DNA from 2 places in the Streptomyces sp. NPDC090021 genome. Region 1 is predicted to be linked to the other one. Evidence: riboswitches for the same ligand, from Rfam matches in the RefSeq annotation. Region 1 holds a riboswitch; the other holds the start of a gene.
What was found. A riboswitch is a leader RNA that binds a small molecule or an ion and turns the genes downstream of it on or off. The one in region 1 is predicted to bind cyclic di-AMP.
Positions count from the first base shown of each region.

Region 2: another riboswitch for cyclic di-AMP. It lies ahead of ACIPXC_RS09175 (M23 family metallopeptidase); the one in region 1 lies ahead of ACIPXC_RS08160 (transglycosylase family protein).

Region 1 is NZ_JBIVFO010000008.1:62,457-77,412, forward strand. Features, by position in the region: gene ACIPXC_RS08125 (ABC transporter permease) at 1-700, shown strand, start outside; gene ACIPXC_RS08130 (class I SAM-dependent methyltransferase) at 797-2,185, opposite strand; gene ACIPXC_RS08135 (NAD(P)/FAD-dependent oxidoreductase) at 2,332-3,717, opposite strand; gene ACIPXC_RS08140 (exopolyphosphatase) at 4,222-5,175, opposite strand; gene ACIPXC_RS08145 (DUF501 domain-containing protein) at 5,172-5,714, opposite strand; gene ACIPXC_RS08150 (septum formation initiator family protein) at 5,771-6,259, opposite strand; gene eno (phosphopyruvate hydratase) at 6,350-7,636, opposite strand; gene ACIPXC_RS08160 (transglycosylase family protein) at 7,922-8,644, opposite strand; cyclic di-AMP (ydaO/yuaA leader) riboswitch at 8,648-8,818, opposite strand; gene ACIPXC_RS08165 (transglycosylase family protein) at 9,095-10,066, opposite strand; gene ACIPXC_RS08170 (cytochrome P450) at 10,242-11,519, opposite strand; gene ACIPXC_RS08175 (globin domain-containing protein) at 11,700-12,884, shown strand; gene ACIPXC_RS08180 (nucleoside triphosphate pyrophosphohydrolase) at 12,898-13,950, opposite strand; gene ACIPXC_RS08185 (SurA N-terminal domain-containing protein) at 13,979-14,599, opposite strand; gene ACIPXC_RS08190 (YfhO family protein) at 14,793-14,956, shown strand, end outside.
Region 2 is NZ_JBIVFO010000009.1:80,420-95,375, forward strand. Features, by position in the region: gene ACIPXC_RS09160 (GNAT family N-acetyltransferase) at 1-1,647, opposite strand, end outside; gene ACIPXC_RS09165 (HPr family phosphocarrier protein) at 1,833-2,114, shown strand; gene ACIPXC_RS09170 (GntR family transcriptional regulator) at 2,358-3,035, opposite strand; gene ACIPXC_RS09175 (M23 family metallopeptidase) at 3,245-4,045, opposite strand; cyclic di-AMP (ydaO/yuaA leader) riboswitch at 4,058-4,217, opposite strand; gene ACIPXC_RS09180 (M16 family metallopeptidase) at 4,431-5,798, opposite strand; gene ACIPXC_RS09185 (M16 family metallopeptidase) at 5,819-7,195, opposite strand; gene ACIPXC_RS09190 (DNA topoisomerase (ATP-hydrolyzing) subunit A) at 7,436-9,892, shown strand; gene ACIPXC_RS09195 (restriction endonuclease) at 9,998-12,067, shown strand; gene ACIPXC_RS09200 (CAP domain-containing protein) at 12,827-13,609, shown strand; gene ACIPXC_RS09205 (CobW family GTP-binding protein) at 13,634-14,818, opposite strand; gene ACIPXC_RS09210 (citrate synthase/methylcitrate synthase) at 14,843-14,956, opposite strand, start outside.

The DNA.
Region 1 (14,956 bases):
GGAGAAGCTCACCGTCGGCACGCCGATCAAGGTGACGTACGACGACGGCCAGGAAGCGTCTGTGAAGGTCGGCGCGATCTTCAAGGACATGGAGGGCCTGCTCTCCCCCTACGTCATCGACGACAGGATCCTCAGCCTGCACAGTGAGGAGATGTACATCCCCGAGGTGTACGTCAACGTCGACGGCGGGGCCTCCAAGGCCGCCCAGCAGAAGGTCGTGGACGCCCTCGGCAAGAACCCGGCCATCACCGTCGCCACCCAGCAGGACATGCGCAACGAGATGGGCGGCCTGATCAACACGATGCTGAACATCATGTACGGCCTGCTCGGCATGGCGCTGGTCATCTCGGTGCTCGGCGTGGTCAACACCCTGGCCATGTCCGTCTTCGAGCGGACCCAGGAGATCGGCATGCTGCGCGCCATCGGCCTCGACCGCAGCCGGGTCAAGAACATGATCCGCCTCGAAGCCGTGGTGATCTCCCTCTTCGGAGCCGCCCTCGGCGTCGCCATCGGCGTCTTCCTCGCCTGGGCCGTCGGCTCCACCCTGGCGAAGTCCATGCCCGGCTACGAGCTGATCCTCCCGTGGGACCGGATCGGGATCTTCCTCCTGCTGGCCGCCGCTGTCGGCGTCCTGGCCGCCATGTGGCCGGCCCGCAGCGCCGCCCGTCTGAACATGCTGACCGCCATCAAGACCGAATAGCGGACCGCATCACGCGGAAGGCGGAACGAGACGCGCGAGGGCCCCGGGGCAAGCACCACGCCCCGGGGCCCTTCGGCGTCGTCCGCGCAGGAACGATTACGCCGACTGCCCGCCCCAGGTCCGCAGCCGCAGCGGCAGCCCGGAGTCCCCGCGCGCCGCGGACCGCACCGCGAGCACCTGGTTGACCCCGAGGCGGCCCCGCTCGAAGCCGAGCGCGGAGGCCGCCATGTAGAGCTGCCAGACCCGGGCCCGGCCCGCCGAGGTGAGGGCCACGGCCTCGTCCCAGTGCTCCTCCAGCCGGGCCACCCAGGCCCGTAGGGTCAGGGCGTAGTGCTCCCGCAGCGCCTCCACGTCGCGGACCTCGAAGCCGGCCCGTTCCAGTTCGGCGACCGTGGTGCCGACCGGGGAGAGCTCCCCGTCGGGGAAGACGTACGCGTCGATGAACTCGTCCACCCGATAGGCCGATTCGTCGGCCTCCGGCGGGCGGGCGATCTGGTGGTTGAGCAGCAGGCCGCCGGGGCGCAGCAGGGCGTGCAGGGTGCGGGCGTAGTCGCGGTACCGGTCGGCTCCGACGTGTTCGGCCATGCCGATGGAGGAAATGGCGTCGTAGGGGTCGTCCTTGACGTCCCGGTAGTCCTGGATCCGGATCTCGACCAGATCGGCCAGGCCCTCGTCCGCGGCCTTCTTACGGGCGTACACGGCCTGTTCGCGCGAGAGCGTGACCCCGGTGACCCGGGCCCCGTACTCCCGGGCCGCGTGCAGGGCCATCGACCCCCAGCCGCAGCCGACGTCGAGGAGCCGGTCCCCGGGCTTCAGGGCGAGTTTGCGGCACACCAGGTCGAGTTTGTCGTGCTGGGCCCGCTCCAGGGTCGAGCCGGGGGTCCAGTAGGCGCAGGAGTACACCATGGAGGGGCCGAGGACCCGCTCGTAGAAGTCGTTGCCGACGTCGTAGTGGTGGCTGATGGCCTGCCGGTCGCGGCCCCGGGTGTGCCGGGGGCCGCTGCGCCGGGCCGCCTCCTCGCCGGGCGGCGCCGGCGCCGGCCAGGGCCTGGCCAGGGCGACGAGGTCCCGTACGGCGCCCCGCGCGTCGGCGTCGCGCAGCAGTTCGGCGGTGGCCGTGGCGGTGGTCGCCGCGGCGAGGAGCGAGCGGGGCAGGCGCGGGCGCAGCGCGCCGAAGCGGGACGCGGGCGGGGCGGGCACGCGCACCGTCGGCCGGCCCCGGTCCCAGAGCAGGCCCGACACCCGGTCCAGCAGTTCGAACAGGTCGCCCTCGACGGTCAGGTCACCGGCCACCCAGGCCCGGGCCAGGCCCAGTTCCCCGGGCTTCCACAGCATGCGGCGCAGGGCACGGCGGCCCCGGACGACGAGGACGGGGCCGTCGGGCGGCCCGGCCTCGGTCCCGTCCCACGCGCGGATGCGCACGGGCAGGGGGCCGCCCAGCAGGGTCTCGGCAAGAGCGGCCAGCCGCGGAGCGGCGTCGGTCATGGCGCACCTCCACAAAGTTCCGACCCATCCGTCTACCCATCCGCGGCCCCGGGTACGCCGAAGGGGCCGCCCGCACCACGGATGGCGGGCGGCCCCTTCGGGGTCGTACCTTCGACCGGCTCAGCGGCCGGTCTCCCGACGCAGGGTCAGGAGGCCTTGGCCTTCTCGGCCGGGGCAGCGGCGGCGGCCGGGGCCGGCGCCGGCTTGGCGGCCTCGTAGAACTCCTCGCGCGGCGTCTCCAGCGCGCCGAGGGAGACGACCTCGCGCTTGAGGAACATGCCGAGGGTCCAGTCGGCGAAGACGCGGATCTTGCGGTTCCAGGTCGGCATGGCCATGCCGTGGTAGCCACGGTGCATGTACCAGGCGAGCCGGCCCTTGAGCTTGATCTTCATCTTGCCCATGACGATCATCGCGACGCCCTTGTGGAGGCCGAGGCCCGCCACCGCACCCTTGTTGGAGTGCGCGTACTCGGTCTGCGGGAAGCCCCGCATGCCCGAGATGACGTTGTCGCCGAGGACCTTGGCCTGGCGCAGCGCGTGCTGGGCGTTCGGCGGGCACCAGGCGTTCTCGACGCCGGCCCGGCGGGCGGCCATGTCCGGGACCTGGGCGTTGTCGCCGGCGGTCCAGATGTAGTCGGTGCCCTTGACCTGGAGGGTCGGCTCGGCGTCGACGTGGCCGCGCGGGCCCAGCGGGAGGCCGAAGCGGGCCAGGGCCGGGTTCGGCTTGACGCCGGCGGTCCAGACGATGGTGTTGGAGTCGACCTCAAGGCCGTTCTTCAGCACCACGTGGCCGTCCACGCAGGAGTCCATCGAGGTGTTGAGGTAGATCTCGATGCCGCGGGACTCCAGGTGCTCCTTGCCCCAGGTGCCGAGCTTGGGCCCGACCTCGGGGAGGATCTTGTCGGCCGCGTCGACCAGGATGAAGCGCATGTCCTCGCGCTTGATCGTGGAGTAGTACTTCGCGGCGTCGCGGGCCATGTCCTCGACCTCGCCGATCGTCTCGGCGCCGGCGAAACCGCCGCCGACGAAGACGAAGGTGAGGGCCTTGCGGCGGACGTTCTCGTCCGTCGTGGACTCGGCCTTGTCGAGCTGCTCCAGCACGTGGTTGCGCAGGCCGATGCCCTCCTCGACACCCTTCATGCCGATGCCCTGCTCTGCGAGACCGGGGATCGGGAAGGTGCGGGAGACGGCGCCGAGGGCGATCACCAGGTAGTCGAAGGGCAGCTCGTACGCCTCGCCGACCAGCGGCGTGACGACGGCGACCTTGCGGTCCTGGTCGATGGTGGTGACCCGGCCGGTGAGGACCTCAGCCTTGGGCAGCACGCGTCGCAGCGGGACGACGACGTGCCGCGGCGAGATGCTGCCTGCGGCCACTTCGGGGAGGAAGGGCTGGTAGGTCATGTACGAGCGCGGGTCGACGACCGTGACGGTCGCCTCGCCGTAGCGCATCTTCTTCATGATGCGCTTGGCTGCGTACAGGCCTACGTACCCACCTCCTACAACGAGGATCCTGGGACGCTCCGTGGTGCTCATGAGAACGAGTATCCAGCACCCAATGGGGTGTTGCTCGTGAGCCCCTTCACAAGGAGACGGAGGGCCTCTGCTACACTCCGCCGCCCACGTGACGGACGTCATGACACGCGACGGGAACCAAGAGGTATCGGGAGTCGTTGTTCACCCGTCCTGAACTGGCCTCCAAGGCCTGAACCGGAGTAGACCACCGGGTTTCGTCCTTACCTCTGACGCGGAACCCGTCGCCTCCATGGATCGCACGAACGCGCGACAAAAGGGGTCTCGGGCCTTCCGCAAGACCCCGAAGGGCCCTTCCCGCACCCCGGCAGGCACCTTTTCCTTGTGAAGAACTTCACGAACTTTTTCCGGATCATGACCTCGAAGAGCCCTCACACCCTGGTTCGAAGGTCGTTCGACCGATGGACCAGGTGATTGCACCGGTCATCGCGTGCACGACCCGGAACGACGACGGGGGTTCCACGACCGGCCGGTCGTGGAACCCCCGTCGTCCGACGGACCGGCGCGTCACACGGTGGCGCCCGCCACGCTCCAGGCGATGCCGTCGAGGATGTCGTGCTCGGAGACCACGACCTCCGAGGCGCCGATGCGCTCCATGACGGCCAGCAGGACCAGCGCGCCCGCTCCGATCACGTCGACCCGGCCCGGGTGCATCACGGGGATCGCCGCGCGTTCGTCGTGCGTGGCCGTCAGCATCCGCTCGGTGATCGCGCGGACCTGCTCGTAGGAGATCCGGGAGTGGTGGATCTCCGACGACCGGTACTCGGGCAGCCCGAGCGCGATCCCGGCGATGGTGGTCACCGAACCGGCCAGACCGACCAGGGTGCGTGCCTCGGTCAGCGGGACGGTTTCGGCCGCCAGGTCCAGCGCGGCCTCGATGTCGGCCCGGACGGCCGCGATCTGCTTCTCGGCCGGCGGGTCGGTGACCACGCCGTCCACCACGAGGTGGCGTTCGGTCATCCGGACGCAGCCCACGTCCACGGACCGGGCCGCCCGGACATGGTCGTCGCCGACCACGAACTCGGTCGAGCCGCCGCCGATGTCGACCACCAGGAACGGCCGCTCCAGGTAGTTGTGCGCGGTCAGTTCCTTGGTGGCGCCGGTGAAGGAGAACTCCGCCTCCTGGTCGCCGGAGATCACCTCGGGCTCGACGCCCAGGATCTCCACGACACCGCGGACGAAGTCGTCCCGGTTCTCGGCGTCCCGGGAGGCCGAGGTCGCCACGAAGCGCACCCGCTCCGCGCCGAGCTCCTTGATGACCGCCGCGTACTCGCGGCAGGCGGCGAAGGTGCGCTCCAGTGCCTCCGGGGCCAGACGCCCGGTGCGGTCCACGCCCTGGCCGAGCCGGACGATGGTCATCCGCCGGTCGAGCTCGACCAGCTCGCCCGTGGCGGGGTCGCAGTCCGCCACGAGCAGCCGGATGGAGTTCGTACCGCAGTCGATGCCCGCGACCCGGATCACCGGGACTCCCCGTCCTTGTTCTCTCCGCACGGTGTGACGCAGGCGCCCTTGGCCCACCACTCGGGCAGCATCGCGAGGGCTTCGTCGCCGAACGGGTTCACGCCGGGGCCGGCGGCGAGGGAGTGGCCGACGAGCACGTGCAGGCACTTGACCCGGTCCGGCATGCCGCCGGCGCTCGGGAAGCCCTGGAGCACCTCGATGGCGTCGCGGCGCTGGATGTAGTCCTCGTGCGCGGCCCGGTAGGCGGCGGCGAGCTCCGGGTCCTCGGCGAGCCGGGCCTGCATCTCCTTCATCACGCCGTTGGCCTCCAGCGTGCCGATGGCGGAGGCCGCGCGCGGGCACGTCAGGTAGTACAGCGTCGGGAAGGGGGTGCCGTCGGGGAGCCGCGGCGCGGTCTCCACCACGTCGGGCTGCCCGCAGGGGCAGCGGTGCGCGATGGCGCGCAGCCCGCGCGGCGGGCGGCCGAGCTGCTGCTCGAACGCCTCGATGTCCGCGTCGGTCGGCTCGGTCCGGTCGGTCTGGGGCGGGGGCGTCTGCATGCCTGGAGGAAGTCTCTTCGTTCTCGTGGATGGGTGCTGCGGTACTGGCTGCGGTACTAGTCGTTCGGGCGGTCGGCCTTGTCGACGCCGTCCCAGACGTTCGAGTACCAGGGGCGGTCGGAGCCGGCCTGGCCGGTCCGGTGCGGCTCCGGCGGCCGGGCCCCGGGGTCGCTCATGATGTAGCCGACCTCCCCCGGGCGCAGGAAGTGCAGGTGCCTTCGCGCCTGCTGCTCCGCGTACGCGTCGTCCTGCCAGCGGGCCTTCTCGTCGCGGAGCCGCTCCAGGCGGTCCCGCGCCGCCGCGGCGGCCCGCTGCTGCTCCGCGATCTCCGAGCGCTGGGAGACGTACTGGCGCATCGGATACGCGAGGGCGACGACCAGCGTACAGAGCACGAGCACCAGGAGCGCGGCCCTGCCGGTGAGACGGCTGCGGCGCACCTGACGGCGCGTCTGCGAGCGGTAGACGTGTGCCGCGGTCCGCTCGCCGAGCTGTCTGAGCCGCGTCGCGGTGGAGAAGGTGGAGAACCGATCCCGGTTCCCGGCCATGGGTCCGCCTCCCCTTTGGTACGCACTACGCAATACGTCCCCGCACACGGTACGGGACCGAGTGCGGGGACGTACGGAGGCTGAGCGTGATTAGCCCTTGAAGCGCGGGAAGGCGCTGCGGCCCGCGTACACCGCGGCGTCGTCGAGGATCTCCTCGATGCGCAGCAGCTGGTTGTACTTGGCGACGCGGTCCGAGCGGGCCGGGGCGCCGGTCTTGATCTGGCCGCAGTTCACGGCGACGGCGAGGTCGGCGATGGTGACGTCCTCGGTCTCGCCGGAGCGGTGGGACATCATGCACTTGAAGCCGTTGCGCTGGGCCATCTCGACGGCGTCGAGGGTCTCGGTCAGCGAACCGATCTGGTTCACCTTCACGAGGAGGGCGTTCGCGGAGCCCTCCTCGATGCCGCGGGCCAGGCGCTCGGGGTTGGTGACGAAGAGGTCGTCGCCGACGATCTGGACCTTGGCGCCCAGGCGGTCGGTGATGGTCTTCCAGCCGGCCCAGTCGTCCTCGAACAGCGGGTCCTCGATGGAGACCAGCGGGTACGCCTCGACGAGCTCGGCGTAGTAGTCGGTCATCTCGGCGGCCGAGCGGGACTGGCCCTCGAACTCGTACTTGCCGTCCTTGTAGAACTCGGACGCGGCGACGTCGAGCGCGAGCGCGATGTCCTTGCCCGGGGTGTAGCCGGCCTGCTTGACGGCCTCGATGATGAGGTCGAGCGCGGCGCGGTTGGACTCCAGGTTCGGGGCGAAGCCGCCCTCGTCACCGAGACCGGTGGACAGGCCCTTGGTGTGCAGGACCTTCTTGAGGGTGTGGTAGACCTCGGCACCCCAGCGCAGCGCCTCGGAGAAGGACTCCGCGCCGATCGGGGCGATCATGAACTCCTGGATGTCCACGTTGGAGTCGGCGTGCGACCCACCGTTGAGGATGTTCATCATCGGAACGGGCAGCAGGTGCGCGTTCGGGCCGCCGAGGTAGCGGAAGAGCGGGAGGTCCGAGGCCTCGGACGCGGCGTGCGCGACGGCGAGGGAGACGCCGAGGATGGCGTTGGCGCCGAGCGAGCCCTTGTTGTCGGTGGCGTCGAGGTCGAACATGGCCTGGTCGATCAGGCGCTGCTCGGTGGCGTCGTAGCCGACGAGCTCCGGGCCGATCTGCTCGATGACGGCCAGGACGGCCTTCTCGACGCCCTTGCCCATGTAACGGTTGGGGTCACCGTCACGCAGCTCGATGGCCTCGAATGCACCGGTGGAGGCGCCGGACGGAACGGCAGCACGGCCGGTGCTGCCGTCGTCGAGGCCCACCTCGACCTCGACCGTGGGGTTGCCTCGGGAGTCCAGGATTTCCCGGGCTACGACGACGTCGATGGACGGCACGAGCATCTCCTTCTGGGATGTGACGCTGGGTGTGCGGTGGCGTGTCAGGCCGTGGGATGGCCTTGCCGCCTAGAGCCTAACCGGCTTCGGGGGTTCGACCGGCCGACCGCCCGACCCCTGGGACGAAAAAGGGACCGAATACCCCTCTTCCGGGACATACGACCCTTGGTCATCGGACTCGGAGGGGTCCTCGCACCCGCACACACCACCGCCCGGCGCGCGGGGGGAAGGGGCGCCGGGCGGTGGGAATTCTGCGTCGTGCGTACGCTTCTGCGGCTGTTACCGCGGCGTTCAGCTGAGCTTCAGCTTCTGACCGGGGTAGATCAGGTCGGCATCCGAGACGATGTCCTTGTTCAGCTCGAAGAGCTGCTGCCAGCCGCCCTTGACGCCGTTGGCCTCGGCGATGGTGCCCAGGGTGTCGCCGGGCTTGACCTCGTAGGAGCCGTTGCCGGTCTTCGGCGCGGCCGGGGCCTCGGTGCGCTCGGAGCGGGTGGTCGGGACCTCGGGGCGCTTGGTCTCCTTCTTCGGCGCGGCCTTGGTCTCGGTCTTCTTGGTCACGGTCTTCTTGGTCTCGGCCTTCTTCGTCTCGGCCTTCGGCTTGGTGGAGGCCGGGGTCTCGGTGGAGCCGCCACCGGTGTACGAGGAGTTCGACAGGCCCTTGCCGCAGTGCGGCCAGGCGCCCTTGCCCTGCTTCTTCAGGACCTTCTCGGCCACGGCTATCTGCTGCGCCTTGGAGGCCTTGTTGGCCTGCGGGGCGTACGACTTGCCACCGAAAGCGGCCCAGGTGGAGGACGAGAACTGCAGTCCGCCGTAGTAGCCGTTGCCGGTGTTGATGGACCAGTTGCCACCGGACTCGCACTGCGCGACCTTGTCCCACTCGGACGCGGTGGCGGCGCTGGCGGCGCCCGCGGTCATCAGGGGGGCGGCCACGGCCACACCGGCGACACCGGCGAGCGTGACGATGCGGACGGCCTTGGAGCCGCGACGGTGCTTGCCCTTGCCGGAAAGCAGCATGAGGTTTCTCCTCACCGACGCCTACGAGGTGAGCTGTCGGGTTCGGGCCCGTGAGTGCCCGGCGGTGCGACCCAGCGCACCACTTAACCCCAAGCCGCTTCCCGGCCGTCTCTCAACGACCGCTCGCGGCACCTACCTTGGTTCCCCCGCTCCTGCCTTCGGCGCTTGACGCGACGACTGTTCCCCCCGTCCGCCGGCAGGATTCGGCGATGCGGTCGAAGGAGCCCGCGGTGGCGGGCGACTCAGAAGGTAGACAGGTCCCTCCCCGATGCTCAACCAGGAGCATCGGGGAGAAACGGCCCCTACTTGCGCTCCCCGCAGGGGTGTTTGCGCAGGTGAGAACGGGGTTTGCAAAAGCCCCCGGACGGGACACGCCAGTTGACCGGAAGAGACACATGTCTCACTTGCAGAAAACAGACAATCAGGTCTTTCCGGACGAACCAACTGCCCTTATTGCACGGTTAGATCCAGATTCTGACCCGGCTTGATCAGGTTGGCGTCATTGCCGATGACCTGCTCATTGGCCGCGTAGAGGCCGCTCCAGCCACCCTTCACGCCCTTGGCGACCGCGATGGTCGCCAGGCTGTCGCCCGCCTGCACCGTGTAGACGGGGCCGGACGCCGCATCAGACGGCGCACCCTCCTCGGCGGACGGTGCACCGCGGTGCTTGCCGTTGCCCTCGGCGGGAGTGGCGCCCGGGGTCGACGGGGCGGCCGGGGCGACCGGGGTGGTCGGGGTGGTCGGCGCCTCGGGGGCTGTCGGGTCCGCCGGGGACGGACTCGGGGCGACCGGCGGGACCGTGGGCGCCGTCGGGTCCGCCGGGAGGGCCGGGACCGTCGGGTCGGTGGGAGTGACCGGCGCCGTCGGGTCCGTCGGAGCGGTCGGGGCGGTCGGGGCGGTCGGGGGCGTCGTCGGGACGTCCGGCGCCGGCATGACGGGCAGTCCGACGGACGGCGCGTCGGGAATCAGGAAGGGGGAGCCGGTGGGGCTCGGGGTCTCCGCGGTCGAGAGCCCGAAGTCCGTCGGCGGCTTGTCGCCCTTGGCGGAGGGCACGACGTCGTCGGGGCGGGACGGCGCGGGACCGACCGCCGTGGTGCTGCCCGGCAGACCCGGGTCGACCGCGGCGGCCGGACCCTGCTGGTCCAGTCCGGCCGAGGCCGCGCACAGCGGCCAGGCCTGCGGACCCTGGGAGGCCAGCACGCGTTCGGCCACGGCTATCTGCTGCGAGCGGCTCGCGAGGTCGGCCCGCTCGGCGAAGTCCAGACCGCCGGCGTTCTGCCATTCCTCCTGGGTGAACTGGAGCCCGCCGTACGCGCCGCTGCCGAAGTTCGCGCTCCACGAGCCGCCGCTCTCGCACTCGGCCACCTTGTCCCATGTGGCGGTGTCGGCAGCGCTCGCGCTGGTGGCGGCCAGCAGTGGCATGGCCAGTGCGGAGCCAGTGACTCCGGCTGTGACAACCAGCGCGGGGACCTGGCGGGGGCGTCTGTGACGGCCGTTCCCGGAGAGCATGAGGGATCACCTTTCGCATAACAGCCTGGTAACGGCAGAACCTAGCGGCCTTCGAACGATTGTCACAAGTTCAAGCGGAACCTGACTTTTAATCAGTTTCCGCGCAAGTGTTTTGAGCCGTGAAGCGAACGGGAAGAGTACGTAGCCCTCGCATGATCAACCCCCCACGCCAGCGCAGGTCTTGGGGTGGAACGGCAAGCTCCAGATCGGGCAGGCGGGTCAACAGGGTCGCCAGGGCCGTCTGTCCCTCCAGCCGGGCGAGCGGCGCGCCCAGGCAGTAGTGGATGCCGTGTCCGTATCCCAGGTGCTGGTTGTCGGTCCTGGAGAGGTCGAGGGTGTCGGGATCGGTGAACCGCTCGGGGTCCCGGTCGGCGGCCGCGAGGACGACCAGAACCGGGTCGCCGGTCTCGATCCGCTCGCCGCCGAGGGTGAGCGGCTCGGTTGCGAAGCGCCACGTCGCCAGCTCCACGGGACCGTCGTAGCGCAGGAGTTCCTCCACGCCGGTGGTCAGCAGAGCGCTCTCGCCGGCGGCCAGGGAGGCTTGCAGGCGCTCGCGCTGGACGGGGTTCATGAAGAGGGAGTGGACGCCGTTGCCGATGAGGTTCACGGTGGTCTCGAAGCCGGCGAAGAGCAGGATGAAGGCCATCGCGGTGGCCTCACCCTCCGTCAGATGGTCGCCGTGGTCGCTCGCCCGGATCAGGTCGGAGATCAGGTCGTCGCCCAGATCATCCCTTTTGCGGTGGATGAGTGCGCCGAGGTAGGTCCGCATCTGCTTCACCGACCGGGCGACCCCGCCGCGCGGCCCGCCGCCGTGGCGGATCATCATGCCGGCCCAGTCGCGGAAGTCGTCCTGGTCCTCCCGCGGTACTCCGAGCATCTCGCAGATGGCGTAGATGGGGAGCGGGAAGGCGAACTCGTGGATGAGGTCCGCCTCGCCCCTCCCCGCGAAGGCGTCGATCAGGTGATCGGTGAGCGCCTGCACCCGCGGGGTGAACTCGGCGACCCTGCGCGGGGTGAACGCCTTCGACACCAGGCGGCGCAGCCGGGTGTGGTCCGGCGGGTCGATGTTCAGCAGATGCGTCATCAGCTCCGCCTTGCGCTCCCCCGGGATCCCGGTCTTGCCCTTGGCGTGCGCGGGCTCGGCGTGATGCGCCGGATTCTTGCTGAGCCGCTGGTCGGCGAGGGCCTGGCGGGCATCGGCGTAGCGCGTGACCAACCAGGCCTCGACCCCGCTGGGAAGCCTGGTGCGGTGCACCGGCGCGTTCTCGCGCAGCCACGCGTAGGCCGGATAGGGATCGGTCGCGAACTCCCACGTGAAGAGTTCGGGCGCCGCGCCGACGGAGGGAGTGGACGACTGATCGTGCATGTCCCCGACAGTAGCCGCCGCGCACCGGCGGACCCGCGCGGGCCGCGGCCCGCCGGTCCGTCATCCGATATGACTGCATGGTCGCGGCTGTCCGTAGATCGGACAACACTTGACCTCGCCCCGTCCGGCACTCCTACTTTCGGATATGTGGACGTGAGGATCTTGAAAAGCAGTTTCGCGGTGGTGGAGAGAAGGGCCGAACACGCGGTCAAGTTCTTCTACTCGCACCTCTTCTGGCACAACCCCGGAGTCCGTGACCTCTTCCCGGTCTCCTCCGAGGACATGGAACGCCAGCGGGACCGGCTCTTCGCCGCGCTCACCCACGTGATCTCCCGCTTCGACGACGACACCATCGGCCCCTACCTGCACGACCTGGGGCGCGACCACCGCAAGTTCCTGGTCCGCCCCGAGCACTACGCGGTCGTGGGCTCCAGCCTGCTGGCCGCACTCGCCGCGACCTCCGGCAGCGCCTGGACCCCGAAGGTGGAGAAGGCCTGGACCGAGGCCTACCAGGTGATCGCCGACGCCATGCTCGCCGGGGCCGACGCGAGCGAGGACCCGCCGTGGTGGGACGCGGAGGTGGTGCGACACCTCCAGTACGGGCAGGACATCGGCGTGCTGACCCTGCGGCCGCACGCCCCCTTCCCCTATCTCCCGGGCCAGTACACGAGCGTGAGCAGCGAGCGGGTCCCCCGCACCTGGCGCACGTACTCCATCGGCAACGCCCCCCGCCCCGACGGCACCGTCGACCTCCACGTCAGCCGGATCGACCGCGGGCGGCTGAGCACCGCCCTGGTCCGCGAGACGCAGCCCGGCGACGTCCTCAGGCTCGGCGCCGCGGGCGGAGCGCTGACCTTCCGGCGCTCGGACCGCCCGGTCAGCCTGATCGCCGCCGGCACCGGCTGGGCCCCGATCCGCGCCCTGCTGGAGGAACTCGCGGACCGGCCGCCCGACCAGGACGTACGGCTCTTCGTGGTGGCCCGGGACGGCGCACACCTCTACGACCGCCCGCTCATCGACGCCTACGGCACCTCCTGCGGCTGGCTCGACGTCACCTACATCACGCCCGCCCCCGGCCGGCACCGCAACGAGGCCACCGAACGGCTCGCGACGGCGCTGAGCAACCGGGGCCTGTGGCCCGACCAGGACGTCTACCTCAGCGGTCCGGTGCAGTTCATCGACGAGACCGCGCGTCTCCTGGAGGAACTCGGCGCCCGGCCGGCCCGGCTCTTCCACGACGTCGTACCCTCCGGGGGCCGCGGCCACGACCAGCCGGACCGCCCGCTGGGCTTCGGCGAGTGGTTCCTGAACCGCCCGGAACCGCACTGGCTCAACCCCTCGGCCCGCGCCCCGAAGGAGTACTGAGAGGACCGGGCGGTCACCGCGCGGGGGCCGCGAGGCCCTCGGCCGCCCGGATCGCGTCCCGGTAGACGCGGGCCGCCGCGCGCAGCGCGGTCTCGGGGTCGACGCCCTCCGCCTCGGCGCGGGCCGCCAGTTCCAGCAGCTCGTACCCGATGCCCTCGCCGCGGGGCAGCTCCACGGCCACCCCGCCCGCACGGGCCCGGCCCGCGAGCTTGGCCGCGAGCGCCAGGCCCGGCTGGCCGACCGGGACCCCGTCGGTGACGGACTCCCGCCGCTTCTCGACCGCCTTGGTGCGCTGCCAGTGCGCGTGGACGTCTTCGGGGGTCTCGGCCTCCGCGTCACCGAAGACGTGCGGGTGCCGGTGGATCAGCTTCTCCACGAGGGCCCCGGCCACGTCGTCGATGGAGAACGCCCCGAGAGCCTCCTCGTCGCCGTCCTCCTCGTCGCCGTCCTCCGCGTCGGCGCCGTCCGGAAGGCCCTCCTCGGCGATCCGGGCGTGGAAGACCACCTGGAGCAGCACGTCGCCGAGCTCCTCGCGCAGCTCCTCCCGGTCCCCGTCCTCGATCGCCTCGACGAGTTCGTACGCCTCCTCGATGGCGTACTTGGCCAGGCCCCGGTGGGTCTGCCGGGAGGTCCACGGGCATTCGCGCCGGACCCGGTCCATCACCTGGACCAGGTCGAGCAGGCGCGCGCCCGGCAGGTCGTAGGAACCGGGCAGCAGTTCCAGGTCGGGCATGGAGACCCGGCCGGAGCCGGCCAGCCGGGCCAGCCCGTCGGTGAGCCGCTGGTCACCCTCCCCGCCCGGGAGCACCACGACCGTACGGCCGCCCGCGCAGGCCTCGACCAGCGCGTGCGCGTCCGGGGCCGCGTGCTCGACCTCGACGCCCGCCTCCCGCAGGTACGGCAGCTGCGGGTGGCCCGGGTCGGCGCACAGCACCCGGTCCGCGGCGTGCAGGATCTGCCACGCCGGCCAGGACAGCACGCCGGGGGCGACCCGGTGGCTGGTGGTCAGCAGGACGATACGGCCGGTGGGCTCGGCCGGGGCGGTGGGCTGGGAGTGGTCGGTCACCCTCCGAACCTACCTCCGCCGCAGGACCTCAGGCTCCGGCGGGTTGCTGCTCGGGCCGGGTCCGCTGGGTGATCCAGGGGGTCTCCACCGGGCCGAGGCCGACCTGCTTGGCGTCCCAGGCCCCGTAGCGCGGGTTCACCTCGATGTCGAGGGCCTCCGACGCCTTGGTGAGCGGTTCGATGATCCGGTCCTCGCCGAAGCGCTCGCTCAGCTTGTCGAGCAGCAGCCGGAAGCGCAGGTCCTCGTCGATCTGCCCGGGCGCCAGCGGGACGCGGGCCTGCAGGGCCATCTGCTCCAGCGCCGCCGCACCCTTGTCGCCCTCCTGCGCCTTGCGGGCGTCCTCGATCTCCTTGGTCGTGACGGAGATGCCCGCGTCGTCGGCCGCCCGCTCCAGCACCCGCAGCTGGATCATCTTGCCGAGCTTGATCCTCTCCAGCTGAGGGGTGTTGGCGATGAGGATCGCGGCCTGCTCGGACCGGTTCTGTGCGGTGCGGACGTCGTTCACCTGGGCCTGGAGCGCGGAGGTGGTGATCCGTTCACCGCCGACGACGGCCGCGGTGCCGGGCCGGGTCTCGCCCGAGCAGGCGGACAGCAGGGGCGCCGCCACGAGCAGGGCGGCGGAGACGGAGAGCGCAGTGCGACGGTGCAAAGGAGCCTCCAGGGCCGGGAGATTGTGCGTCTGTGCACAAGGGCCGTGCGGTGATCGATGGTATGCAGTAAGGGTGGCCCGGGCCACCGGTTCGACCAACGATTCGCGGGGTGTCCGGGGTACGTGTCTGTTCGTGTCGCAGCCACTCCGCGGCCACTCCCGCTTCCCCCGGTGCTGCCAGGGTCGGCCCACCATGCCCACACCGCACCGCTCGCCGCGCCACCGCAGTCCGTCCGGTTCGGCGCTCGCCGCCCTGCTCACGGCGGTGGCCGTGTGCGCCGGGGATGCCGCCGCCCGCGTCTTCCCCTACGGACCGCGCCACCGCAGCGTCAACGACCTCGGCAATCAGTTCGTACC
Region 2 (14,956 bases), on a different contig from region 1:
GGCGGCGGCCAGGGCGGTGCGGAAGTCCTCCGGGGACGCCGCGGTCGTCAGGTCCAGGGGCGGCAGCGGCCGCAGGCCCTGGGTCAGGCAGGCGTCGTAGGTGAGGACGCCGAGGGACTCGGAGTTGCCGAGGATGGCGATACGGGGTCCGGCGGGCAGGGGCTGCGAGGCCAGCAGCAGGCCGACGTCCACCAGCTCGGTGACCGTGTCGACCCGGATGACGCCGGCCTGTCGCAGGAGGGCGGAGACGGTGTCCTCCGACAGGCGGGTGCCGGGGACAACGTGTCCGGCGGGGGTGTGGCGGCCGCCCTTGGCGACGACCACGGGCTTGACGGCCGCCGTGCGGCGGGCGAGGCGGGTGAACTTCCGCGGGTTGCCGAGGGTTTCGAGGTAGAGCAGGGCGACGTCGGTCGCCTCGTCCTCGTACCAGTACTGGAGGATGTCGTTGCCGGAGACGTCGGCCCGGTTCCCGGCGGAAACGAAGGAGGACAGGCCTTCGCCGCGCCGGAGCAGCGCCGAGAGCAGGGCGATGCCGATCGCGCCGGACTGGGTGAACAGGCCTGTGCGGCCGCGCACCGGCATCGGCGCGGGGGTCAGGGAGGCGTTGAGCTCCACCTCCGGGGCGGTGTTGATCACCCCGTAGGCGTTGGGTCCGATGAGGCGCATCCCGTACGAGCGCACCTGCCGCAGCAGCTCGCGCTGGCGGGCGAGTCCGGCCGGGCCGCTGTCCCCGTATCCCGCGGAGAGGACGACGAGCCCCTGCACGCCGTGCTCGCCGCAGGCGGCCACCGCGTCGGGGACCCGGTCGGCCGGGACGGCGATCACCGCGAGGTCGACGGGGGCGTCGATGGCCCCGACGGTGCGGTAGGCGCGCACCCCGTCGAGGAGGTCGCGGGTGACGGCCTCGTTGACGGCATAGAGGTGGCCGTGGAAGCCGCTGTCGCGCAGGTTGCGCAGTGCGGCCGCGCCCACGCCTGCGCCGGAGCGGCTGACGCCGACGACCGCCACCGAGCCGGGGGCCAGCAGGCGCTGCACGGAGCGGGCCTCGGCGCGCTGTTCCCGTGCGCGCTGCACGGCGAGGGACTCGGCGGTGGGTTCGAGGTCGAGGGTGAGGTGGACGGAACCGTCCTCGAAGCTGCGCTTCTGCTGGTAGCCGACGTCCGTGAACACCTTGATCATCTTGGTGTTGGCGGGCAGTACCTCGGCGGCGAACCGGCGGATGCCGCGCTCGCGGGCCACCGCGCCGATGTGTTCGAGGAGTGCGGAGGCGACCCCGCGGCCCTGGTGGGCGTCCTGGACGAGGAAGGCGACCTCCGCCTCGTCGGCGGGGGCGGAGGCGGGCCGGCCGTCGGGTCCGATGCGGTCGTAGCGGACGGTGCCGATGAACTCCTCGCCGATGGTCGCGGCGAGGCCCACCCGGTCCACGTAGTCGTGGTGCGTGAAGCGGTGCACGTCGCGGTCGGAGAGCCGGGGGTAGGGCGCGAAGAAGCGGTAGTACTTCGACTCGTCCGAGACCTGCTCGTAGAAGCTGACGAGCCGGCCCGCGTCCTCGGTGGTGATGGGCCTGATCCGGGCGGTGCCGCCGTCGCGGAGGACGACGTCGGCTTCCCAGTGGGCCGGGTAGGACGGGTCCGACTCTATGGTCATGCGCCTACCTTACGGCCGGACCGAGGCGGACAGCGCTCGCGCGGCGTAGCAGGCAAGCCGGGTCGAACCGGTGCAAGCTGGGGAAGGTCGAGGGGCGGCGGCATTGAGGCCGAAGGCCGGTAGGAGCATTCGGGATGCCGTGAGAGACTGGTCTAGACAACGTTGAGAACCTGAAGGGCATCACCATGGCAGAGCGCCGCGTCAACGTCGGCTGGGCCGAGGGCCTGCACGCTCGTCCCGCCTCGATCTTCGTCCGTGCGACGACCGCTTCCGGCGTCCCGGTGACCATCGCGAAGTCCGGCGGCGACCCCGTCAATGCCGCCTCCATGCTGGCGGTACTGGGCCTGGGTGCCCAGGGTGGCGAGGAGATCGTCCTCGCCTCCGAGGCCGAGGGCGCGGAGGTCGCACTGGACCGCCTCGCGAAGCTGGTCGCCGAGGGTCTCGAAGAGCTCCCCGAGACCGTCTGACCCTTCGGGTTCACCCCGTACGACACGAGCGGCCCGGCCGCGGCCCCGGACGGGGGGCCGCGGCCGGGCCGTTCTGTCGTTGCGCAGAGGCACGGAAGGCCGGGCCCGGGGAATTCGGCTCCGGCTGAAAAGGGCCGATGCGACAGCGCCGTGCGAGATCACGCGCGGTCCGCAGGAATTCGGCGCAGCGAATTACGCCGCGCACAGAATTCGCGCGATGCCATCCTTTGTATACGGCTCCTGTTAATGCCGGCCGCTCGACATGTTTACGGCAGGTTGCGAAGAGCTCACCGCCGGCCGTTTCCGCAGCCGGTGCGCGGCGGCCGCGCGGTCGGCGTGGACCGCGGCCAGCGCCCGCGCCCGCTCGGCGTCCCCGCGCGCCACCGCGTCCACGATCGCGCCGTGTTCCGCCCAGGACTCCGCCGGCCGGGCCGGCACCTCCACCACGAACATCCACGCCACCTTGTGCCGCATCTGCGTGAGCAGCGCGATCAGCCCGGGACTGCCGGAGGCCTGCGCGAGGGTCTCGTGGAACCAGCCCCCGAGCGACCGCAGGTCCTCGCCCTGCCCCCGCCTGGCCCGCTCCTGCCCCAGCCTGACCAGCCCCCGCAGCACCTTGAGGTGCGCGTCGGTGCGGCGCCGGGCGGCCCGGGCGGCCGCCAGCGGCTCCAGCAGCATCCGCAGCTCCAGGAGGTCCGCCGCCTCCTGCGCCGTCGGCTCGGCCACACAGGCCCCGGCGTGGCGCCGCGTGGTCACGAAGCCCTCGGACTCCAGGGTCCGCAGGGCCTCGCGGACCGGGACGCGCGAGACCCCGTACCGGCGGGCCAGCACCTCCTCGGTCAGCCGACCGCCCGGTTCGAACACCCCGGAGACGATGTCGTCGCGAATTGCCGTGCATACCGCGTGCGCAGGAATACGCAAGACTGAACCTCCGCCTATTTCCGATCACCAGCCCCCATGCGCACCCACGCGCATGCCACGACTCTATTGCAGCACAGCATAATTTCGAGAGCGGGCGGGAATCCGAAACATTGCGTCCGGGCGCAAAAACACGAAGACCCCGGCTCGGGAGGCGGGGTCTTCGTGAAGCTGTGCGCCGTACGCGCGGCGCGGTGAGCGGCGCCGAGGGGTCAGAGGCTGACGCCGTGTGAGCGCAGGTAGGCGATCGGGTCGATGTCCGAGCCGTACTGCGAGCCGGTACGGGCCTCGAAGTGCAGGTGCGGGCCGCTGGAGTTGCCGGTGGAGCCCGACAGGCCGATCTGCTGGCCCGGGGTGACCTGCTGGCCGACGGAGACGCTCAGCGAGGACATGTGGCCGTACTGCGTGAAGGTGCCGTCGTTGTGCTTGATGACGACGTTGTTGCCGTACGCACCGCCCCAGCCGGCCTCGACGACGGTGCCGAAGCCCACCGCGTGGACCGAGGTGCCGGAGGCGGCGTGGAAGTCGATGCCGGTGTGGCTGCCGGAGGACCACATGCCGCCGCCCGCCTTGTACTGCGTGCTGACGTACGAGTCGCCCAGCGGCGCGACGAAGGTGTTGAGGCGCTTGCGCTCCTCCTCGCGGGCGGCGCGCTCGGCGGCCTCGCGCTCGGCCTTCGCCTTGGCCTCGGCGAGGCGCTTGGCCTCGGCGGCCTTCTGCTTGGCGTCGGCCTCGGCCTGGGCCTGGGCGGCGGCGTGCTCGGCGGCGCGCTGCTGGGACTCGGCCTGGTCCTGGATGTCGCCCGCGAGGTCCTCGGCGACGACGACGGCGCCCAGCCCGTTCTCCGGGGCGGAGCTGCTGTGGTTGTCCGCGGCGAAGGCCGGGGCGGCGAGGGAGCCGACCACACCCGTGGTGGCGATCGCGGCGATACCGGCGTAGCCGGCGGTCTTCTTGCTCAGGCGGCTGGAACCACGGTGCTTGCCGGTACCAGCGGGACGACTGCCAAACGCCATGAAGGGTTTGATCCTTTCCTTCCTTCTCGCCTACCGGGTTAGCTGACGGGTTCGGAGCAGGAAGGTCTCCTACGGGCCTCCTCTTGCGAGGGGGTCCGATTCACCCCAGGGACTGATGTGGGTCCCCGGCTCCCCAGGCTCGCGCCTGACGGGGACTCGGCGATCGCTGCCCGGTGCCGCGGGTGCGGCGGGCCGACTGACGGACAGCACGGCCGACGCTAGGCGGATCATCAGTCAATCGCCAAACAGACGCGTCTTTTTGTTGCGTACGCCACATCACATACAAGCAACCTCACCACTAAACGGACAAAAGAGGCTCCGGCGGAAAATCGCCGGAGCCTCTTGCGCAGTGCGTCAGTTGCCCGTCGTCCGGGCTCCCGTGAGGTCAGTTGGTGACGACGGTGACCTCGCCGATCCCGAGGGCCCGCACCGGCTCCTCGATCTGCGCCGCGTCGCCCACCAGGACCGTGACGAGCCGGTCCGCCGGGAAGGCCTTCACGACCGCCGTGGTCGCCTCCACCGTGCCGGTTTCGGCCAACTGCGCGTACAGCTGCGCCTGGTAGTCGTCGGGCAGCTCCTGCTCGACCTGGTCGGCCAGGGTGCCGGCGACCGAAGCGGCCGTCTCGAACTTCAGCGGGGCCACGCCCACCAGGTTCTGCACGGCCACATCGCGCTCGGCGTCGGTCAGACCGCCCTCCGCGAGGGTGCGCAGCACCTTCCAGAGGTCCTCCAGCGCCGGTCCGGTGTTGGGGGTGTCCACCGAGCCGCTGATGGCGAGCATGGAGGCGCCCTTGCCGTCGGCGGTGGAGCGCAGCACCTGGCCGAAGGCCCGCACCCCGTAGGTGTACCCCTTCTCCTCGCGCAGCACCTTGTCCAGGCGGGAGGTGAGGGTGCCGCCGAGGCAGTACGTGCCGAGCACCTGGGCCGCCCACACGCGGTCGTGGCGGTCCGGCCCGATGCGGCCGATCAGCAGCTGGGTCTGGACCGCGCCGGGCCGGTCGACGATGACCACGCGGCCGGTGTCGTCGGCGGTCACGGCAGGCACGGGGCGGGGCTCGGCGGTGTCGCCGGTCCAGGCGCCCAGGGTGTCCGCCAGTACGGCGTCCAGGTCGATGCCGGTCAGGTCGCCGACGACCACCGCGGTGGCGGTGGCGGGGCGTACGTGGGCCTCGTAGAAGGCGCGTACGGCGGCGGAGTCGATCCGGGCGACCGTCTCCTCGGTGCCCTGACGCGGCCGGGAGATCCGCTGGGAGGCCGGGAAGAGCTCCTTGGAGAGCTGCTTGGCGGCGCGGCGCTGGGGGTTGGCCAGCTCGTGCGGGATCTCGTCGAGCCGGTTGCGCACCAGCCGGTCCACCTCGGCGTCGGCGAAGGCGGGGGCGCGCAGCGCCTCGGCGAGCAGGCCCAGCGCCTTGGCCAGCCGGGAGGCCGGGACCTCCAGGGAGACCCGCAGGCCCGGGTGGTCGGCGTGCGCGTCGAGGGTGGCTCCGCAGCGCTCCAGCTCGGCGGCGAACTCCTCGGCGGAGTACTTGTCGGTGCCCTCCGACAGGGCGCGCGCCATGATGGTCGCCACGCCGTCCAGGCCCTCGGGCTCGGCGTCGAGCGGCGCGGCGAGGTTGATCTCGACCGCGACCACCTGCTGGCCCGGGCGGTGGCAGCGCAGCAGGGTCAGCCCGTTGGGCAGCGTCCCGCGCTCGGGGGCCGGGAAGGCCCACGGCTGCGGCTCGCCGGCCTGCGGGCGCGGGTGGAAGGTCATCGTGACGGCTGCGGTGTCGCTCACTGCTCCGCCCCCTCGTTCTCGTCGCTGTCGGCGTTCTCTTCGCCCTCTTCGCCCTCTTCGCCCCCGGTCCCGTCCGCCGCGAGCGGCTCGTAGACGAGCACCGCGCGGTTGTCCGGGCGCAGTCGGGCCGCGGCCACGGCCTGCACCTCCTCGGCGGTGATGTCGAGGACGCGCTGGACGGCGGTGAGGGCCAGCTGCGGGTCGCCGAACAGCACCGCGTACCGGCACAGTTCGTCGGCGCGGCCGGCCACCGTGCTCAGCCGGTCCAGCCATTCGCGCTCCAGCTGCGCCTGGGCGCGCTCCATCTCCTCGGCGGTCGGGCCCTCGGCGGCGAACCGCGCGAGCTCCTCGTCGACGGCCGCCTCGATGGCGGGGATCTCGACGCCGCTGGAGGTCTTGACGTCCAGCCAGCCCAGGGACGGCGCCCCGGCCAGGCGCAGCATGCCGAAGCCGGCGGCGACGGCCGTCTGGTCGCGGCGTACGAGACGGTTGTGCAGCAGCGAGGACTCGCCGCCGCCCAGGATGGTCAGGGCCACGTCGGCGGCGTCGCACTCGCGGGTGCCGTCGTGCGGCAGCCGGTAGGCGGCCATCAGCGCGCGGGCCGGGACCTCCTCGACGATCTCCTCGCGCAGCTGCTCCCCGATGACGTCGGGCAGCGAGCCGTCACGGGGCGGCTGCTTGCCGTCGTGGGAGGGGATGGTGCCGAAGTACTTCTCGATCCAGGCGAGGGTCTGCTCCGGGTCGATGTCCCCGACGACCGACAGCACCGCGTTGTTGGGCGCGTAGTACGTACGGAAGAAGGTGCGCGCGTCCTCCAGGGACGCGGCGTCCAGGTCGGCCATGGAACCGATCGGGGTGTGGTGGTACGGGTGGCCCTCGGGGTACGCCAGTGCGGTCAGCCGCTCGAAGGCGGTGCCGTACGGGACGTTGTCGTAGCGCTGGCGGCGCTCGTTCTTGACGACGTCGCGCTGGTTCTCCATGGACTCGTCGTCCAGGGCGGCCAGCAGGGACCCCATCCGGTCCGCCTCCAGCCAGAGCGCGAGCTCCAGCTGGTGGGTCGGCATCGTCTCGAAGTAGTTGGTGCGCTCGAAGCTGGTGGTGCCGTTGAGGGAACCGCCCGCGCCCTGGACGAGCTCGAAGTGGCCGTTGCCCGGTACGCTCGCCGAACCCTGGAACATCAGGTGCTCGAAGAGGTGAGCCAGGCCGGTGCGCCCCTTGACTTCGTGGCGCGAGCCGACGTCGTACCAGAGGCAGACCGCGGCGACCGGGGTCAGGTGGTCCTCGGACAGCACCACGCGCAGGCCGTTGGCCAGCCGGTGCTCGGTCGCTGTCAGGCCGCCGGAGCCGGCTCGGGCTGTGGCCGTGTGACCCATGGGCATGTGGTCCCTTCGATCGCGATGCAGAGATTTCCGTCAGACCTGCCACTGTATGCAAGCGCGTCGGCCACCGGATAAGTTCCCGGCCCAGACCTGGGTCGGAGTCGGCGTTGTCGGCGCCTCGGGCCACAATGGTCGGCGTCGTACCCCGCCGGACACCGGCGGGACCCAGCCAGACCCCGCCAGACCAGCCAGACACCCAGCACATCCCATTCTTGGTTAAGGAGCCGCGCAGCGATGGCCCGCCGCAGCACGAAGACCCCGCCGCCGGAGGATTTCGAGGAGAAGATCCTCGACATCGACGTCGTCGACGAAATGCAGGGCTCCTTCCTCGAGTACGCGTACTCGGTGATCTACTCCCGTGCCCTGCCCGACGCCCGGGACGGCATGAAGCCGGTGCACCGCCGCATCGTCTACCAGATGAACGAGATGGGTCTGCGTCCCGACCGCGGGTACGTGAAGTGCGCCCGCGTCGTCGGCGAGGTGATGGGCAAGCTCCACCCCCACGGCGACGCCTCGATCTACGACGCCCTCGTGCGCATGGCCCAGCCCTTCTCGATGCGCCTGCCGCTGGTGGACGGCCACGGCAACTTCGGCTCGCTCGGCAACGACGACCCGCCGGCCGCGATGCGTTACACCGAGTGCCGGATGGCCGACGCCACGTCGCTGATGACGGAGTCGATCGACGAGGACACCGTCGACTTCACCGCCAACTACGACGGCCAGGAGCAGGAGCCGGTGGCGCTGCCCGCCGCCTACCCGAACCTGCTGGTCAACGGCGCGTCCGGGATCGCGGTCGGCATGGCCACCAACATGCCCCCGCACAACCTCGGCGAGGTCATCGCCGCCGCCCGCCACCTGATCCGCTACCCGCACGCGGACCTGGAGGCGCTGATGCGCTTCGTCCCGGGTCCCGACCTGCCGACGGGCGGCCGGATCGTCGGGCTCTCGGGCATCAAGGACGCCTACGAGAACGGCCGCGGCTCCTTCAAGATCCGCGCGACGGTGGCCGTGGAGAACGTGACGGCCCGCCGCAAGGGCCTGGTCGTCACCGAACTGCCCTTCACGGTCGGCCCCGAGAAGGTCATCGCGAAGATCAAGGACCTGGTCGGTTCCAAGAAGCTCCAGGGCATCGCCGACGTCAAGGACCTCACCGACCGCGCCCACGGCCTGCGCCTGGTCATCGAGATCAAGAACGGCTTCCACCCGGAGGCCGTGCTGGAGCAGCTCTACAAGCTGACGCCGATGGAGGAGTCCTTCGGCATCAACAACGTGGCGCTGGTGGACGGGCAGCCGCTCACCCTGGGCCTCAAGGAGCTGCTGGAGGTCTACCTCGACCACCGCTTCGAGGTCGTCCGGCGGCGCAGCGAGTTCCGCCGCACCAAGCGCCGGGACCGCCTGCACCTCGTCGAGGGCCTGCTGGTGGCCCTCATCGACATCGACGAGGTCATCCGGCTCATCCGCGACAGCGAGAACTCCGCCCAGGCCAAGGCCCGGCTGATGGAGCGGTTCTCGCTGAGCGAGACGCAGACCCAGTACATCCTGGACACCCCGCTGCGCCGGCTCACCAAGTTCGACCGCCTGGAGCTGGAGTCCGAGCGCGACCGGCTGACGGGCGAGATCGACGAGCTGACCGGGATCCTGGAGTCGGACAACGAGCTGCGCAAGCTGGTCTCCGCGGAACTGGCCGCCGTCGCCAAGAAGTTCGGCACCGAGCGCCGTACGGTCCTGCTGGAGTCGGCGGGCACCGCGGTGGCGGCCGTCCCGCTGGAGGTCGCGGACGACCCGTGCCGGGTACTGCTGTCCTCGACGGGCCTGCTGGCCCGTACGGCGACCGGCGAGCCGCTGCCGCAGGACGGGGGCGGCGCCAGGGCCAAGCACGACCTGATCGTCTCGCAGGTCGCCGCGACCGCACGGGCCGACGTGGGCGCGGTCACCTCCGCGGGCCGGCTGCTGCGGCTCTCGGTGATCGACCTGCCGCAGCTGCCGGACACGCACGCAGCACCGAACCTCGCGGGCGGCGCGCCTCTCTCGGAGTTCCTCTCCGGGCTGGAGCCGGACGAGAAGGTGGTCTGCCTGACCTCGCTGGACGAGTCCTCCCAGGGTCTGGCGCTGGGCACCGAGCAGGGCGTGGTCAAGCGCGTCGTGCCGGACTACCCGGCCAACAAGGAGGAGCTGGAGGTCATCACCCTCAAGGACGGTGACCGGATCGTCGGCGCGGTCGAGCTGCGCACGGGCGAGGAGGACCTGGTCTTCATCACCGACGACGCCCAGCTGCTGCGCTACCCGGCCGGTCAGGTGCGTCCGCAGGGCCGCCCGGCGGGCGGTATGGCGGGCATCAAGCTCTCCCAGAACGCCAAGGTGATCCACTTCTCGGCGGTCGACCCGGGCCGGGACGCGGTGGTGTTCACGGTGGCCGGCTCGCACGGGACCCTGGACGACTCGATGCTGTCGGGGAAGCTGACCCCCTTCGACCAGTACCCGCGCAAGGGCCGGGCCACCGGCGGCGTGCGCTGCCAGCGGTTCCTGAAGGGCGAGGACCTGCTCGTGCTGGCCTGGGCCGGCGGTGCGCCCGCCCGGGCGGCGGCGGCGAACGGCGCCCCGGCCGAGCTGCCGGCGGCGGATCCGCGCCGGGACGGTTCGGGAGCGCCGCTGCCGGCGGCGGTGGCGACGCTGGCGGGACCCGCGCTGTAGGGATTCCGGACCGTTCGGGTGGTACGTCAGGGGGACGTACCACCCGAACGGCGACTAGTGTTTTCCCTCTGGCACTGTCGGGTGGGGCGGGAGAACACAGAGCTGATGAGTCGTCGGTCGGGCGGGTTGATCGGGGACTGGGCCGAGGCCCAGCGCCGGATGCAGCAGACACAGCTGATCCAGCACCGCGAGGCGGAACGCCGACAACGGGCGTACGAACGCGAGGCGGCCCGTAGTCACCGGCAGCACCGAGAGGCCGAGGCGCGTCGGCGCACCGCCGAGATCGACGCCGAGGTGGCCGCCCTGCAGGGCCTGCTGGTCGCGGGCTGCCGGGCGCCAGCGTTCCGGATGGCCACCCTGGTGCGGTCCGAACAGCTGGAGCCGTTCAGCCCCGGCACCCTGGCGCAGCCGGTACCCATGCCCCGCATGGAGCAGTTCCAGCACCAGAGCAGCGGGTGGACCCTCGGCTCGCCGAACCGGGCACAGGCCGAGCGGGACGCGCACGCCCGGTACACCCGGGCCTGGCAGACCGCCAACGCCGCCGAGGCGCAGCGCCAGCAGCAACTGGCTGTGTACCGGCAGCAGTACGACCAGTGGGCGGCGCAGCAGATCGCCGGGATCCGGGCGCACAACGAAGGGCTCACCGAGCTGGCCGGAGCGCTGCGCGCGGGTGCCCCGGAAGCGGTGGTCGAGTACTTCTCGGCCGCTCTCTACACCTCCACGGCCTGGCCCGAGGCCCTGCCCCGCCAGGTGGCGGCGGCGTACGACCCGGCCAAGCGCGAGCTGGTCCTCGACTGGGAGCTGCCGGGGTACACGGTGGTACCGGAGGCCCGGTCGGTCCAGTACCTGCCGAGCACGGACCAGGACAAGGTGAAGCCCCGGCCGGTCACGGAGCGACGGGGGCTGTACCGGGACCTGCTGGCGCAGTCCATGCTGCTGGTCGTGCGCGAGATGTACGCGGCGGACGAGTTCGGTGTGCTGGACGCGGTTGTGGTGAACGGCTTCGTCGAGTGCCCCGACCCCGTCACGGGTCAGGAGGCGCGGTTCGTGCTCGCCTCGGTGTCGGCGCCGCGCAGCACCTTCACCGGACTCCGCCTCGAGCAGGTCAGCGCGGTGGACTGCCTGGTGGAGGGGTTGCGCGGGCAGCTGTCGGCGCGGCCCGACCAGCTGACGGCCGTCCGCCCGGGGCGCAGGCCCGACGAAGTGGGTGGAGGAGTCGTCAGCCACGGCGGGCACGCGGCCGGCGGCGAGGAGGAGCCGGACCTCTTCGTGATGGACCCGATCGCCTTCGAGAACCTGGTGGCGGAGCTGTTCCGGGCGATGGGCATGGAGGCGGTGACCACACAACGGTCCGGCGACGGCGGCGTCGACATCGAGGCGAACGACCCGTCCCCGATCACCGGCGGCCGGATCGTGGTCCAGGTCAAGCGCTACCGCAACACCGTGCCGCCCACGGCGGTACGGGACCTGTACGGCACGGTCCAGGACAAGGGCGCGAACAAGGGGGTGCTGGTCACCACCTCGTCCTTCGGGCCGACGTCGTACACCTTCTCCAACGGCAAGCCGCTGGAGTTGGTTCCCGGGGAGAAGCTGGTGGAGCTCCTGCACCAGTACGGGCTGCGCGGGCGTCTCGGGGGCGGCCCTGGGGCAGCGGTACCGGCGCAGCGCGCTCCCGAACCGGAGCCGTCGGCCGACCACAACGTGCTCGGTATGACCTGGTCGGGCCGGGTGGCGCTGGACGTGTGCGCCCTGGTCTGCGCCGGCAACCGGGTGCTCAGCGAGGACCACTTCGTGTTCTTCAACAACCCGTGCACACCGGACGGTTCGGTGCGCGCCCGGGCGCACGCGGCGCCGGACAAGGCGGCGCTGGAGGTCTCCTTCGACGCGCTGCCCGCCGAGGCCGACCGGCTGGTGCTGGTGGCCGCCGTCGACCCGGAGGCCGATCCGCAGGCCGACCTGGCCGGTTTCACCGATGCCCGGATCCGGCTGCTGGACGCGGCGGGCGCGGAGGCCGGGCAGCTGGAGGTCTCCGACGGCCGGGCCGGGGAGACGGCGCTGGTGCTCGGCTCGTTCCGGCGCCGGTCGAACGGCGACTGGGACTTCGTGATCGGCGGGAAGGGCTACCGGGGCGGCCTGGAGGACCTGCTGCGCGAGTACGGCGTCGAGGTCGCCTAGAAGGCTCGGTTCCGGCGAGTCCGACGACGGGTCGCCGGAGCCGGTCCGGGTGGTGGCCGCGAACGTCGTGGCCTGGCGTCGCTGCGGGGTCGGCGGCCGGGAACTGCGCCCGGGGGCGAAGTTGTTCAAGGGCGGGGCCAAGGTGTACGTGGCCCATGTGTACTGCGGTCCCGGCGGCGACCGGTCACGGTGGCGGGGCGTGAACGGCACACCGGCCGGTGGATCGTCATCGACACCGCGACGCGCCACCTGTACGGCTTCCGGCCGCAGCTCGTGACACGCCGCGCGGTCCTGGAACGGCTGCGCGAGGAGCGCTACGCGCGCGGCTTCGCCACGGCGGACCACGCGGTGGAGGCCGCCCCGACGCTGGAACGGTACGCGCGGCGGTACCGCGCCGCGACAGCGCCGGGCAGTCCGCATCCGGACCGCTGCCTGTGCCACGCCTGCCTCACCGGCGAGGCCCTGTACACGGACGACTCCCGCGACGGGCCTGCCACCACCGATGAGGCGCGCGTCGGTCCGGATCACGCTCACCACGGGGAGAAAGTGTTATCGCCGCCCGCCCCGCGGGTCTCCTCATGTGTCAGGCCGAGTGGGCCGTCACACCTCCGAGGAGATGCGATGCAGTTGCGCGACGACGAGTTCGGGCAGGACGTGGGCAGGGCAGGGGTGGAAGGGACGGGGCACGAGCGGCCTTCCGGGCCGCGCCACGCGGGTGGGAAGGCCGGTGGCCGCCGTCGGACCCGCAGGAGGATGCCGGTGCCGGCGGCGGTCGCCACCGTGGTCCTGCTGACCGGAGCCGGGAGCGCGTACACGCTCATATCCGGCGAGGCTCCTGCCCGCAGCGCGGCAACGGCCTCCTCCTCCTCGTCCTCCGACGCCGTCGGCCCGGGCCCTCTGGGCGGCCCGTCGGGCGGCCCCGCCTCACCCGCCGTCGGGTCCGGTGCGGCGGAAGGGACCCCCACGGTCACGGCGACACCGGGCGCGAGCGCCACCTCCGCCTCCCCCTCGCGCACCGCGGCGTCGGCCGGACCCTCGTCCGGGCCGTCCGCGAAGACCGTCCGGCCCGCGCAGCCGACCCGCGGCCCTTCGGGCAACGGTCCGGTGGGACCGGATCCGAAGGTGCCCGGTGCCCGTACCTCTACGCAGGACGTCCGAACGGCCCAGTCGTTGTCGCTGCAGCTGCTCAACGGCGAACGGGCCACCGTCGGCAGGCCTCCGCTCGTGCTCAGGCAGGATCTCAGCGACTTCGCCCGCACATGGGCCGAGCACATGAAGAACAACGGATTCGGCCACTCCTCCAACGCGGAGCGGGCCTACCTGAACACCGGTTCGCGTACCTGGACGGGCGAGAACATCGTGTGGTGGAGCGATGCCTCGATGACCGCCCAGGAAGCCGCCGAGAAGTTCCAGTCGATGTGGCGGCACAGCCCCGGCCACTACAAGGCGCAGGTCAACCCGGAGTTCACCGAGGTGGGCGTGGGTCTCTACCACGACGCCTCCGGCTGGTGGGGCGTGCACAACTTCTCGGACGGCACGTAGGGGCCCCTGCCCGGCCCTCCGTGATCAATACACCAGGGGCGTCCCGGAGGTGTCCGGCTCGGAGACGTCCGGCTCCGGGTTGTCCGGCTCGGAGACGTCCGGCTCGGAGACCTCCGGCTCCGGGATGTCCGGCTCGGAAGTGTCCGTATCCGGGGCGTCGCCCCAGTCCTGCGCGGGCCGGTCGACGTATCGGAGCACGCCCCACATGCTCTCGGGGTTCGCGTCCTGCGGGGCCTCCTCGCGGCAGGCCTCCAGCGCGCGCACCAGCCCTTCGCCGTCGGTGCCCGCGCCGATCAGGACCAGCTGGGTCAGGCGTGCTTCGCCCCGCCCCCAGGGCTGCGGGACGAAGCGCAGGAAGCGGCCGACCGCCTGGACCTCGTAGCGCTCGTCGTGTCCGGTGACCCCGAACCACACGAAGCCCTTGATCCGGTAGAGCCCGGCCGGGCGCCGGTCGAGGAAGTCCATGAACCGGCGCGGGGAGAGGGCCCGCTCCGAGCGGAACTCCGTGCTCTCGTAGGCGGCGTGCGCGTGGGTGCAGTGGTCGTGGCCCTCGGCCTGCGCGAGCAGGTCCTCGAAGGACAGCTGTCCCCGGGTCTCGGTCCAGGGCCGGCGGTCGAAGAGCAGTTCCGGGTCGATGCGGCCGTGGTCGGCGCCCACGACCGGGGTGCCCGGCGCGCAGAGCGCGGCCAGTTCGGTCTCGATCCTGGCCCGTTCGCGCGCGTCGACCCGGTCGGTCTTGTTGAGTACCACCAGGTCCGCGACGGCGAGGTGGCGGTCGGTCTCCGGGTGTCGGGACCTGGTGTCGTCGAACTCCGCGGCGTCCACGACCTCCACCATGCCGCCGTACCGGACGGCCGGGTTCTCGCTGGCCACCAGCATGCGGATCATTTCCTGGGGCTCGGCCAGGCCGCTCGCCTCGATGACGATCACGTCGATCCGGTGGACGGGCGCGGCGAGCTTCTCCAGGTAGGCGTCCAGCTCGCTGCCGTCGACGGCGCAGCACAGGCAGCCGCCCCCGAGGGAGACCATGGAGTCCCCGACCTGGCCGGCCACCGACATCGCGTCGACCTCGATGGAGCCGAAGTCGTTGACGACGACCCCGATGCGGGTCCCGCCGCGGCTCGCGAGGAGATGGTTCAGCACGGTGGTCTTCCCGGATCCGAGGAATCCGGCGAGGACGACGACGGGGATGGGCTGCCTGCTGTTCACCCGGTCGATCGTAGCCAGGCCCGGTCAGTCCATCAGCGGCACCGGCTGCGGAGGGGTGGGTCCCGTGTACCGGGCGGCAGGTCGGATGATCTTCGAATCGGTGGCCTGCTCCAGGATGTTCGCGCTCCAGCCGACGAC